3 regions of the Streptomyces sp. B15 genome follow, and region 3 is predicted to be linked to each of the others. Evidence: riboswitches for the same ligand, from Rfam matches in the RefSeq annotation. Region 3 holds a riboswitch; each other region holds the start of a gene.
What was found. Region 3 has a riboswitch for thiamine pyrophosphate ahead of thiC (phosphomethylpyrimidine synthase ThiC). Riboswitches for the same ligand answer to the same signal wherever they lie in the genome.
Positions count from the first base shown of each region.

Region 1: linked by a shared signal. The riboswitch ahead of thiO (glycine oxidase ThiO) and the one ahead of thiC (phosphomethylpyrimidine synthase ThiC) in region 3 are both predicted to bind thiamine pyrophosphate.
Region 2: linked by a shared signal. The riboswitch ahead of KBY19_RS09260 (thiamine ABC transporter substrate binding subunit) and the one ahead of thiC (phosphomethylpyrimidine synthase ThiC) in region 3 are both predicted to bind thiamine pyrophosphate.

Region 1 is NZ_JAGPXJ010000171.1:3,005-7,187, reverse strand. Features, by position in the region: partial or broken gene KBY19_RS35270 (thiazole synthase) at 1-395, opposite strand, end outside; gene thiS (sulfur carrier protein ThiS) at 404-625, opposite strand; gene thiO (glycine oxidase ThiO) at 622-1,824, opposite strand; TPP riboswitch at 1,820-1,934, opposite strand; gene KBY19_RS35255 (NAD(P)/FAD-dependent oxidoreductase) at 2,065-3,321, shown strand; gene KBY19_RS35250 (Rv2175c family DNA-binding protein) at 3,355-3,729, shown strand; gene thiE (thiamine phosphate synthase) at 3,836-4,183, shown strand, end outside.
Region 2 is NZ_JAGPXJ010000014.1:12,232-16,414, forward strand. Features, by position in the region: gene KBY19_RS09255 (iron ABC transporter permease) at 1-1,403, opposite strand, end outside; gene KBY19_RS09260 (thiamine ABC transporter substrate binding subunit) at 1,520-2,596, opposite strand; TPP riboswitch at 2,592-2,707, opposite strand; gene rlmN (23S rRNA (adenine(2503)-C(2))-methyltransferase RlmN) at 2,808-3,920, opposite strand; gene KBY19_RS09270 (phosphatidate cytidylyltransferase) at 4,065-4,183, opposite strand, start outside.
Region 3 is NZ_JAGPXJ010000001.1:143,857-148,039, reverse strand. Features, by position in the region: gene thiC (phosphomethylpyrimidine synthase ThiC) at 147-1,961, opposite strand; TPP riboswitch at 1,954-2,089, opposite strand; gene KBY19_RS00700 (YibE/F family protein) at 2,161-3,642, shown strand; gene KBY19_RS00695 (DUF5326 family protein) at 3,706-3,924, opposite strand; gene KBY19_RS00690 (cupin domain-containing protein) at 4,095-4,183, opposite strand, start outside.

The sequences.
Region 1 (4,183 bases), on a different contig from region 3:
TACGGCAGCACGGTGAAGCCGTCGTCGACCAGTGTCTCGGCGGCGTCGAGCAGCTCGACGGGGTCGGGCAGCAGGGTGCGCTCGTCGGCGACGACCTCCAGTTTCACCCAGTCCGTCCCCAGCGCCTCCCGCGCCAGCCGCGCGGTGAGTACCGCCTCACCCGCGGTGTAGCACCCGGCGGTGTTCGGCAGGGTCCGGATGCCGTGCTTGTCGAGTACGGACAGCACGGAGCCGCTCACCGACGGGTCGAGCCGCCGCATCGCGACCGTGGTCAGTTCCGTGCCGGAGGCCAGCAGGGCGCGTTCGAGGACGTCGAGGCTGGGGGCGCCGCCGGTGCCCATGATCAGTCGCGAGGTGAAGGTGGTGTCGCCGATGGTCAGCGGATCGTCGGCCATGGTGGTGCTCAGCCTCCCTGGACTGCGGTGAGAACTTCGACGCGGTCGCCCTCGTCGAGCCGGGTCGCTGCCCAGCGGCTGCGGGGGACCACGCTCTCGTTGAGTGCGGCGGCCACGCTGGAGGGTGCGGTGGTGAGGGTGGCCACGAGCTGGTCGAGGGGGAGCCCGGGGGTCACCTGTCGGGGCTCGCCGTTGACGGAGACGGTCACCGGCCTGGTGGTGGAGGTCATGCGGGCTGCTCCTGGGGTGCACGGGTCGGGGAGGTGTCGAAGCGCCGGGGCGTGAAGGGACGCGCGGGCTCGGGCAGCCGGCCCGTGGTCAGCGATACGGCCAGCACCTCGCCGGTGAGGGGGGTCAGCAGGACGCCGTGCCGGTAGTGGCCGGTGGCCAGGTGGAGGCCGGTCAGTGCGGTGGGTCCGAGCAGCGGCGCGTTGTCGGGGGAGCCGGGGCGCAGCCCGGCGCGGGTCTCGGCCAGTGGCAGCTCGGTGACGCCGGGAACCAGTTCGTGTGCGTCCCGCAGCAGCTCGTAGACGCCGCCGGCGGTGACCGTGGTGTCCCAGCCGAGTTCTTCGCTGGTGGCGCCGACGACCAGCTCGCCGTCCTGGCGCGGTACCAGGTAGAGGGCGCCACCGCGCACGACGGCGCGGACCGTACGGGAGAGGAAGGCGCCGTGCGGCTCGGCCGGGGGCATGCGCAGCCGTAGTACCTGGCCTTTCACCGGGCGGATCGGGGGTGCCACCTCGGGGGGCAGCCCTTCCAGGGTGCCGCTGCGGGAGCCCAGGGCGAGCACCGTCTGCCCGGCGTGCACTTCCTCGCCGTTCTCCAGCGCGGCGCCCACCGCGCGGTCCTGTGCGGTGGTCAGCCGTAGTGCGCGGGAGCGCAGGAAGGTGACGCCCGCAGTCTCGCAGGCGCGCAGCAGCGCGGCGGCCAGTCGGCGCGGATCGATCTGGTGGTCGCCGTCGACGCGGGCGCCGCCGCGTACGGAGGGGGCGAGCATCGGCTCCAGGCGGCGGCATTCGCGCCCGGTCAGCCACTGCGAGTCCAGTCCGCACCGCTGCTGGAGGGCGTGCAGTTCGCGCAGGTGGGCGCGGTCGTCGGCGTCGAGTGCGACGGCCAGGGTGCCGCAGGCCCGGTAGCCGGTGTCCAGACCGGTGGCCTCTTCCAGTTCGGCGACGAAGTCCGGATAGCGTGCGGCCGAGGCGAGGTTGAGGTCCAGCAGTGTCTCCTCGCCGTAGTGCAGTTCGGTGACGGCTGCCAGCATGCCTGCCGCGACCTGGGCGGCTCCGCCGCCGGGTTCGGGGTCGGCGACGGTGACCGTCAGACCGCTTCCGGCGGCGCGCCAGGCGGTGACCAGGCCGATGAGCCCGCCGCCGAGTACGAGTACATCGGGGTTCTGGTGGGACGCTGCCGGAATCGCCGTGCCGCGCATGGGCGCTGCTTCTCCCTTCGCCGGAATGACCCGGATCAGGTTCGGACGGTCGGAGGCCGTCGCAGCCTCCCTCTCAGCCCGGTGCGCCCGGGCTCCCGCGTATGCCGTAACTACCGCACCCACCCTACTGCGGTGCCCGCGGGCCGGGTAAGGGCCACCGGGGGCCTCGGGCACGCCCCGCCGGCGGGCCTACGACCGGTGACCGATGGCCGCGCGGGCCGACCGGCATACAGTGATCGCGTGAGTGACGGTCAGAAACAGCAGCGGGTCGTGATCGTGGGCGCCGGGATGGCCGGTGTGCAGGCCGCCGTGCAACTGCGTGAACAGGGCTGGCCCGGTTCGGTGCGGCTGGTGGGGGCCGAGCCGCACGCGCCGTACGACAGGCCGCCGCTGTCCAAGGCGGTGCTGCTCGGCAAGGGCGAGGAGGCGCAGGCGCCGCTCTTCGACATCGACTTCGCGGGGCTGGGCATCGAACTGGAGCTGGGCAGGACGGTCACCGGGCTGCGGGCCGACGAGCGGCTGCTGGTCACCGACGCGGGTCCGGTCCACTACGACCGCCTTGTCGTGGCGACGGGTGCCGAGCCGGTCGGCCTGCCCGGCAGTGAGGGTGTGCCCGGCGTCCATCTGCTGCGCACCCTGGACGACGCCCGGCGGCTGCGGCCGGTACTGGCGGCCCGGGGCAGGATCGTGGTGGTCGGTGCGGGCTGGATCGGCGCGGAGTTCGCGACGGCGGCGCGCGAGCGGGGCTGCGAGGTCACCGTTGTGGAGGCCGCCGCGACGCCACTGCCGGGCGCGCTTCCGTCGCAGGTCACCGAGCCGATGCGGGGCTGGTACGCGGAGGCCGGGGCGACGCTGCGCACCGGGGTCGCCGTCGAGGCGGTGGAGCGCGGCGGGGTGCTGCTCGCCGACGGGACGCGGCTGGCGGCGGACGCGGTGCTGGTGGGGATCGGGGCCCGCCCCGCGACCGACTGGCTGCGCGGTTCCGGTGTGGAGCTCGGCCCGGACGGCGCCGTGGTCGCCGACGCCCGGCTGCGTGCCTCGGTCTTCGGCAGCCACGCGTCCGGCGTCTACGCGGTGGGCGACTGCGCCTCCTTCCCGTCGGCCCGCTACGGCGAGCGGCTGCTGATCCACCACTGGGACAACGCGCTCCAGGGCCCCCGTACGGTGGCCGTCAATCTGCTGGCCGAGGGGCATGCCGACGGTGAGGCCGACAGCGTCGTCTACGACCCGGTGCCCTACTTCTGGTCCGAGCAGTTCGGCCGCTTCGTGCAGTACGCCGGCCACCACGGCCCGGGCGACGAGCTGGTGTGGCGCGGCTCTCCGGACGGTGCCGCCTGGACGGTGTGCTGGCTGCGTGAAGGGCGGCTGGCCGCGCTGCTGGCCGTCGGCCGTCCGCGCGATCTCGCGCAGGGCCGGAAGCTGATTCAGCAGCGTACGGCCGTGGACCGGACGCTGGTGGGCGACGCGGCCGTCGCCTTGAAGCAGGCGGCGCGGTAGTGACCGTCGGTCCCAGATGGCAGTCTGGAACCCGTGACCGAGATTGACGCAAAGACCGATGCTCTCGTCCCCGCCTGGCTCACCCTTCCCGACGTCGCCGAGAAGCTCGGCGTCGAAGTGACCCGGGTGCGGCAGCTCGTGAAGGAAGGCCAGCTGATCGCCGTGCGGCGGGAGGCGGAGTCCGGGAACAAGGTGCTCCAGGTTCCGGCCGCCTTCATCGGGGAGGGCCGGATCGTGAAGGGCCTGGCGGGCACCATCACGCTCCTGAAGGACGACGGCTTCAGCGACGAAGAGATGCTGGAATGGCTGTTCACCGAGGACGAGTCCCTGCCCGGCTCGCCCGTGACGGCCCTGCGGGAGAACCGGGGCACGGAGGTCAAGCGCCGCGCCCAGGCGCTCGCCGTCTGACCCCGCCGCCCGGCTCGCGCCGGGCCCAGTGGAAGAACACCGACACCACCGGGTGCGTGGACCCGCCGCGGGTCCACGCACCCCTCACGGGGGGAAGCACCGCACCATGTCCCGTACCGCCACCACGTCCGCCACCTCCGCCGCGCCCGCCGACGCCCGTCGGCGACTCGCCGACGCACGGCTGTACCTGTGCACCGACGCCCGCAAGGAGCAGGGTGACCTTCCCGCGTTCCTGGACGCGGTGCTGGCCAACGGGGTCGACATCGTCCAGCTGCGCGACAAGACCATGGAGGCCGCGGAGGAGCTGGCGCATCTGGAGGTGTTCGCCGACGCCTGCCGCCGGCACGGCGCGCTGCTGGCCGTCAACGACCGCGCGGACGTCGCCCACGCCGCCGGCTCCGACGTGCTCCACCTCGGCCAGGGCGATCTGCCGGTCCCCGCGGCCCGCGCCCTG
Region 2 (4,183 bases), on a different contig from region 3:
TCGACCTCCCGCCAGGCGCGCAGCGGGGAGGCGCCCAGCACGGCAGCGGCCTCACGCAGCCGTACGTCCACAGCGCGCAGTACCGGCAGCATGGTGCGGATGACGAACGGCACGCCCACCAGTGCCTGCGCGAGGGGCACCAGGATCCAGGTGGAGCGCAGATCGAGCGGGGGCTCGTCCAGCGCGACGAGGAAACCGAAGCCGACGGTGACGGCAGAGGTGCCCAGCGGCAGCATCAGCAGCGCGTCGAAACCGCGCACCAGCCGTGCCAGGCCGAAGGCCCGTCCGCCCGGACGGCGCCGGGGATCGGGGAGAGTGAGCGCGGCAGCGGCCGATCCACCCACCACCAGGGCGATGACGGTCGCGACGGCGGCGTAGGCCAGTGAGTTGCCGACGGCCTCGACAGGCGCGACGACAAAGGTCGCACTGTCGGACTGTGCCGCCAGTGCGCGGAAAAAGGTGAACCCGTACCCGTCCGGCCCCCCGAATGCCCGCTGTACCAGCACCAGCAGCGGCACAACAGTCAGCACAAGGATCACGCCCAGCACGGAGCACAGCAGCACCCACTGCCCGGCACCTGCGGGACGCCGTGCGGTGTGTTCCGCTGGGACGAGGCTGAGCGCGCTCTCCCGCTTGCGCAGCGACCAGGCGTGCACCGCCAGCAGCGCGGCGACGGCCGCGAACTGGACGAGCGTCAGCACAGCCGCCGTCGGCAGGTCCAGCAAGGTGGCGGTCTGCCGGTAGATCTCCACCTCCAGTGTGGCGTAGCGCGGACCGCCCAGTACCTGGATGACACCGAAGCTGGTGAAGGTGAAAAGGAAGACGATCAGCGCGGCAGCTGCCACGGAGGGTGCCAGCGCCGGCAGGGTGACCCGCCGCCAGGCGGTGAGGCGACCGGCCCCCAGCACCCGTGCGGCCTCCTCCTGGCGCGGGTCGAGCTGGGACCACAGGCCGCCCACGGTGCGCACCACGACCGCGTAGTTGAAGAAGACATGCGCGAGCAGGATCGCCCACACACTGGTGTCCAGCCGTACCCCGAACCATTCGTCCAGGACTCCCCCGCGTCCCGCCAGTGCGAGAAAGGCGGAGCCGACCACGACGGTCGGCAGGACGAACGGCACGGTCACCACGGCACGCAGCACCCGCTTGCCCGGAAAGTCGAACCGCGCGAACACATAGGCACCCGGCAGTGCCAGCGCGAGGGTGAGCGCTGTCGAGGCGGCGGCCTGCCAGAGGGTGAACCACACCACCTGGAGGATGTCCGGGTCGCTCAGCACCTGCCCGATCCGGCCGAGCTGCCACTGTCCGCCCTCACGCAGCCCCCGCCCGACGATGGCGACCACCGGGTAGCCGAAGAAGACGGCGAAGAAGGCCGCCGGCACAGCCATCAGACCGAGCCGCACCCACCCGGTCCTCGAACGGGGCGCCACGGCGGTGACGTCCGGCTCCGGCCCGGCCGGGCCGCCCATCAGGTCCGCGACGTCCGGCACCTCAGGGGCGTCCGCGGCGTCCGGGGCTGCTACTTCACGGCGAGCGAGGTCCACGTCTTGATCCACTGCTCACGGTGTTCAGCGATCTTCTTCGGGGCGACGGTGGCCGGGTCGTCGACGGTCTCGCCGTACTTGGAGAACAGCTTCGGCAGCCGGGCGTCCTCACGGACCGGGCTGACGAACATCTGCAGCGGCAGGTCCTCCTGGAACCGCTTGCTGAGCAGGAAGTCCAGCAGCGCCTTGCCGCCCTTGGTGTTCTCGGCGCCGCTGAGCAGCCCGGCGTACTCGGTCTGCCGGAAGCAGGTGCCCTTGGCGACGCCGGTCGGCGCCTTCTCGGGCGGGTTCTCGACGCCCAGCACCTCGGCGGGCGGGCTGGAGGCGTAGGAGACGACGAGCGGCTTGTCGCCCTTGCCCTTGCCCTCGCGCGAGCCGGTGAAGCGGTCGTTGTAGGCCTGCTCCCAGCTGCTCGCCACCTCCACGCCGTTGGCGCGCAGCTTCTTCCAGTAGCCCTGCCAGCCGTCCTCGCCGAACTCGGCGACGCTCGCCAGCAGGAACGCCAGTCCGGGTGAGGAGCCCGCGGCGTCCTCGGTCACCAGGAGGTTCTTGTAGCGGGGCTTCGTCAGGTCCTCGAGGGTGCGCGGCGGGTCGAGCTTCTTGTCGGCGAACCACTTGCGGTCGTAGTTGACGCACACGTCGCCGGTGTCGACCGGGGTGACCCGGTGTTTGTCGGGGTCGGCCTGCAGCCGCTGCGGCACCTTGTCGAGGCCCTTGGCCCTGTACGGCGCGAAGACGCCCTTGTCGAGGGGGCGGGAGAGCAGGGTGTTGTCGACGCCGAAGAAGACGTCGCCCTGGGGATTGCCCTTGTTGAGCACCGCCTGGTTCACGGCGGCTCCGGCGTCACCCCCGCGCAGCACCTTGACCTTGTAGCCGCTGCGCTTCTCGAAGTCCTTGAGAACGGGCTTGGAGACGGCGAACGAGTCGTGGGTGACGAGGGTGACGGTCTTGGCGTCTCCGCTACCGCCCGAGCCGCCGCAGGCGGTGGCGAGGAGTGCGAGGGTGAGGACAGCGGTGGTTGCGGCAGCAGCGCGCCGCGCGTGCTTCTTCATCAGTGCATCGACTTCCTACCCGGCATGACCCGGGCGAGGTTCGAGGGTCTGCGGCGCGTACGGATGTACTGCCGCACTCTCAGCGCTGTGAGCGCTCCCCTGTCGGCTGTTCGGTTTTCACGGGCCGCACGGACGGCCCGTTCGAACACTATCAGTCAGGCTCCGACGCCGGTCGGGCGTCGGCGTACCCCAGCGGTCGGCGGTCGGGTCGTCAGCGCTCGGTGGCCGCGAGCTGGCCGCACGCACCGTCGATCTCCTGGCCCCGGGTATCCCGAACGGTCACCGGCACACCATGCGACTCCAGCGTCCGTACGAACTCGGCCTCGTCCTCCGGCCGGGAGGCGGTCCACTTGGAGCCGGGAGTCGGGTTGAGCGGGATGAGATTGACGTGCACCCGCTTGTTCTTCAGCAGCCGGCCCAGCAGGTCGGCCCGCCAGGCCTGGTCGTTGATGTCCTTGATCAGCGCGTACTCGATCGACACCCGGCGGCCGGACTTGGCCGCGTACTCCCAGGCCGCGTCCAGCACCTCGCGCACCTTCCAGCGGGTGTTGACCGGGACGAGGGTGTCGCGCAGTTCGTCGTCGGGCGCGTGCAGGGAGAGCGCCAGCCGGCACTTGAAGCCCTCGTCGGCGAAGCGCAGCATCGCGGGCACGAGCCCCACCGTGGAGACGGTGATGCCGCGCTGGGAGAGCCCGAGACCGTCCGGCTCGGGGTCGGTCAGCCGCCGGATGGCGCCGACCACCCGCTTGTAGTTGGCCAGCGGCTCGCCCATGCCCATGAAGACGATGTTGGACAGCCGTGCCGGCCCCCCGGGCACCTCACCGTCCCGCAGGGCGCGCATACCGTCGACGATCTGGTGGACGATCTCCGCCGTGGACAGGTTCCGGTCCAGTCCGGCCTGGCCCGTGGCGCAGAACGGGCAGTTCATCCCGCAGCCCGCCTGCGAGCTGATGCACATGGTGACGCGGTCCGGGTAGCGCATCAGCACCGATTCCACCAGCGTCCCGTCATGCAGCCGCCACAGCGTCTTGCGGGTGGTGTCGTCGTCACAGCTGATGTGCCGCACCACGTTCATCAGGTCGGGCAGCAGCCCCGCCGCCAGCTTCTCGCGGGCAGCGGCCGGGATGTCGGTCCACTGCTGAGGGTCGTGCGCCAGCCGCGAGAAGTAGTGCTGCGAGAGCTGTTTGGCGCGGAAGGGCTTCTCCCCGATCTCCGCGACCGCCTCCCGGCGCTCCTGAGGGCTGAGATCGGCAAGATGACGGGGCGGCTTCTTCGCGCCACGCGGGGCGACGAATGTCAGTTCTCCAGGGGCAGGCCCCGACATGAGCAGGTACTCCTCAAAGCTGCACGGGTGGTGATCCCCGCGGACACGGGGACGACGGCACGGCGACGCCTGCGCCGGGAGATCTCACCGGACGATCCCCGCCGCAGCGGGGACGCAGACCCATCCAGCGTAACCGGTGCGCTTTCAGCCCGCGCCGACGAAGACCACCAGCAGCAGCCACACCACCGGAGCTGTCGGCAGCAGGGAGTCGAGGCGGTCCATGATGCCGCCGTGTCCGGGCAGCAGGGTGCCCATGTCCTTGA
Region 3 (4,183 bases):
AAGAGTCATGCCCGCGAGCCTGTCCGAGTCGTCGGGTGCCGCTCCGGAGCACCGTGGAGGTGCCGCGGGCCAGGGAAGGTGATCACCTTCTACCAGGCAAAGCGGCCCCGGGGCCCGGGGCCGCTTTGCCTGGCGACGCGACTGGATCAGTCCGCGATGGGCAGGTACACCCGGTTCCCACTCGCCGCGAACTCCCTCGACTTCTCCAGCATCCCCGCCTCGATTTCCTCGGCGGACGCGCCCTCTTCACCGCCGAACTGCTCTGTGATGCTTCTGCTGATCTTCATGCTGCAGAACTTCGGGCCGCACATGGAGCAGAAGTGCGCGGTCTTGGCCGGCTCGGCCGGCAGCGTCTCGTCGTGGAAGGAGCGGGCCGTTTCCGGATCGAGGGCCAGGTTGAACTGGTCCTCCCAGCGGAACTCGAAGCGGGCGTCGGACAGGGCGTCGTCCCAGTCCTGCGCCCCCGGGTGGCCCTTGGCCACATCGGCGGCGTGGGCGGCGATCTTGTAGGTGATCACGCCGGTCTTCACATCGTCCTTGTCCGGCAGCCCCAGATGTTCCTTCGGGGTGACGTAGCAGAGCATCGCCGTGCCCCACCAGCCGATCATCGCCGCGCCGATGCCGCTGGTGATGTGGTCGTAGGCGGGGGCGATGTCCGTGGTGAGGGGGCCCAGTGTGTAGAACGGGGCCTCCTCGCAGACCTCCTGCTGGCGGTCGACGTTCTCCTTGATCTTGTGCATGGGTACATGGCCCGGGCCTTCGATCATGGTCTGCACGTCGTGCGCCTTGGCGATCCGGTTCAGCTCGCCCAGGGTGTCCAACTCGGCCATCTGCGCGGTGTCGTTGGCGTCCGCGATCGAGCCGGGCCGCAGCCCGTCACCGAGCGAGAACGTCACGTCGTACGCGCGCAGGATCTCGCACAACTCGCTGAAGTGCTCGTACAGGAAGCTCTCCTTGTGGTGCGCCAGGCACCAGGCCGCCATGATGGAGCCGCCGCGCGAGACGATGCCGGTCTTGCGGCGCGCCGTCAGCGGGACGTAGCGCAGCAGCACACCGGCGTGCACCGTCATGTAGTCGACGCCCTGTTCGCACTGCTCGACGACGGTGTCCTTGTACACCTCCCAGGACAGCTCCTCCGCCTTGCCGTCCACCTTCTCCAGCGCCTGGTAGAGCGGCACCGTGCCGATGGGGACGGGGGAGTTGCGCAGCACCCACTCGCGGGTGGTGTGGATGTTGCGGCCGGTCGAGAGGTCCATCACGGTGTCGGCGCCCCACCGGGTCGCCCACGTCATCTTCTCGACCTCCTCCTCGATGGAGGAGGTGACGGCGGAGTTGCCGATGTTGGCGTTCACCTTCACCAGGAAGTTCTTCCCGATGATCATCGGCTCGGTCTCCGGGTGGTTCACATTGGCGGGCAGTACGGCGCGGCCCGCGGCGATCTCGTCCCGGACGAACTCGGGGGTGAGGTTCTCGCGGAGGGCGACGTACTCCATCTCCGCGGTGATCTCGCCCCGCTTGGCGTACGCGAGTTGGGTGACGGCCGTACCGGCCCGGCCGCGGCGCGGCTGGCGCGGACGGCCCGGGAAGACCGCGTCCAGGCCCGCCAGATCGGCCTGGTTGCCGCGGACCAGTCCGCCGCGCGGGCTGGTGTGCTTGATGCCGTCGTCCTCGGGCCGCAGCTCCCGGCCCGCGTACTCCTCGGTGTCTCCCCTCTGGACGATCCAGTTCTCGCGCAGCGGTGCCAGTCCGCGGCGCACGTCGGTTTCGATGTCGGGGTCGGTGTACGGCCCGGAGGTGTCGTAGAGCGTCACGTCCGTGCCGTTGGTGAGATGCACCCGTCGGACGGGGACCCGGATGTCCGGGCGCGTTCCTTGCAGATATCCCTTGTGCGAGCCGATGGCCTTCTCGGCCCCGGTGTCCGACGCGTTGTCGGCGCGCGCGTGTGCATCCTGCGTGGTCATGAGACCCACTCCCTACGCCGGCATTACCCGGTAACAGGTTCGGCGGTCGGCGCAGCCGTTTCCGTGGTTCCTTCCACGGAGGTCAGCGCCCTCTCAGCCCCGTGCTCGGAGCTCCCGCGATGTGCAAAGGCGTCTCTACGCTAACGGCACACGGCCCGCACTGAACACCCCGCACGGCCGTTCTTGCGATGATCGGGCGGTGACCCACTCCGACTCCGCCGATGCCGCGCCTGAGTCCGGCCCCGCCGCCGGCCCCGGACACCCGCAGGCCCATGGCCACTCGCAGGCCCATGGCCACTCGCATGCCCACGCACACGGGCCCGCCGCGCCCGTGTCCCGCCATCTGCGGAAGGTCATCGCGGCCGTGCTCGTGCCGTTCGCGGTGGCGGTGTTGACGGGGCTGGTGGTGCTGTGGCCGGGAGGCGCCCCGGGCCACGGACACGACCACTCCGGTGTCGGTTTCGACCGGCCGACCTTCGACGCGAAGGTCGTGGAACTGGCGGAGGTGGACTGCGACAAGGTCAACGTCCAGCAACCACCCCCCTCCTCGGGCGGTGGCACGCAGTCCCCGGGGGGCACACCGCAGGACGGCGAGCACGGGCCGTGCCACAAAGCGACGGTGGAGGTCACCGAGGGCAAGGACAAGGGCCATACCTTCACCGAGGTGGTGCCGCCGGACTCCACCCGCACCTACTCCGTCGGTCAGGGCGTCGTCGTCGGGTACTCCGAGAAAGCGCCGCGCAAGCTCCAGTACAGCGTTGTCGACACCGACCGCGATCTGCCGATGGTGCTGCTCGCCGGCGTCTTCGCGCTCGTGGTGGTGCTGGTGGGCCGGCTGCGCGGGGTGCTGGCGCTGGTGGGCCTGATCATCAGCTTCGCCGTACTGACGCTGTTCATCCTGCCCGCGATACTGCAGGGCTCCAATCCGCTGGTGGTCGCGGTGGTCGGGGGCAGCGCCATCATGCTGGCCACGCTGTATCTGTGCCACGGCCTGTCGGCCCGTACCTCGGTGGCGGTGCTGGGGACCCTGGTGTCGCTGCTGCTGATCGGGGTGCTCGGCTCGCTGTTCATCGGCTGGGCGCAACTGACGGGAAACACCGACGATCAGACCAGCCTGGTGCACGGGCTGTACCCCGGCATCGAGATCCGGGGGCTGCTGCTGGCGGGTGTGCTGATCGGCTCGCTCGGCGTGCTCGACGATGTGACGGTCACCCAGACGTCGGCCGTCTGGGAACTGCGGGAGGCCGATCCGGGGGCGAGCTGGCGGCGGATCTACCGCTCCGCCATGCGGATCGGGCGCGATCACATCGCGTCCGTGGTCAACACTCTGGTACTGGCCTACGCGGGTGCGGCGCTGCCGCTGCTGCTGCTGTTCTCCATCGCGCGCAGCGATGTGACGATGGTCGCCACGAGTGAGGTGGTCGCCGAGGAGATCATCCGTACGCTCGTCGGCTCGATCGGCCTGGTGGCCTCGGTTCCGGTCACCACCCTGCTGGCCGCGCTGGTCGTCTCGGCCGACCGGAGCCGTCCCCAACAGGCCGCCCCGCGTGTGGAGGGTGGTGCCCCGCCCGGTGCCCCGCCCGGCCCCCCGCCGAGCATCCCGGCTCCCTCCTCCGGCGGCCCGGCAGCGGCTCGCCGCCCGGCCATCGGTGCCCGCGGCAGGCGCCGCAAGCCGAAGTGAGGGGTTACTCCGGGCCCGCGCCGCCTGCCGCGGACAGGAGGGGCGGCGCGGGGCGCGAGGGGGTCACCAATCGCTGCGGCCGGAGGCGCCGGCCTTGAAGCGGCGGACGAGGTAGACGACGCCGCCGACCAGGGCGACGAAGACCAGCACCTTGAACAGCAGACCGACCAGGAAGCCGACCACGCTGGCGATCAGGCCGCCGAAGACGACCAGCGCGATCACCGGTATCACGATCCATGTGACCCACCACGGCAGGCCGGAGAGGGTGCCTTTCGCGTCCATGACTGTGTACTCCGTATCGAAGAGTTTTGAAGGCTTTGTGCCCTCTGGCCCCGATGCTAGGCCGCACCGCAAGCCGACGGGGCGGCCCGGGCCCCGGTCCTCCCCTGAAACCGACCCTGAGGCGACCCTGACGGCCGGGGGAGCACGGAGCGCGCCGCGCGTGAGCCGGCTCAGCCCTCGGGGGGCGAGAAGACCACCAGGACGCGCAGGTCCTCGGAGATGTGGTGGAACTTGTGCGCCACCCCGGCCGGTACGTAGA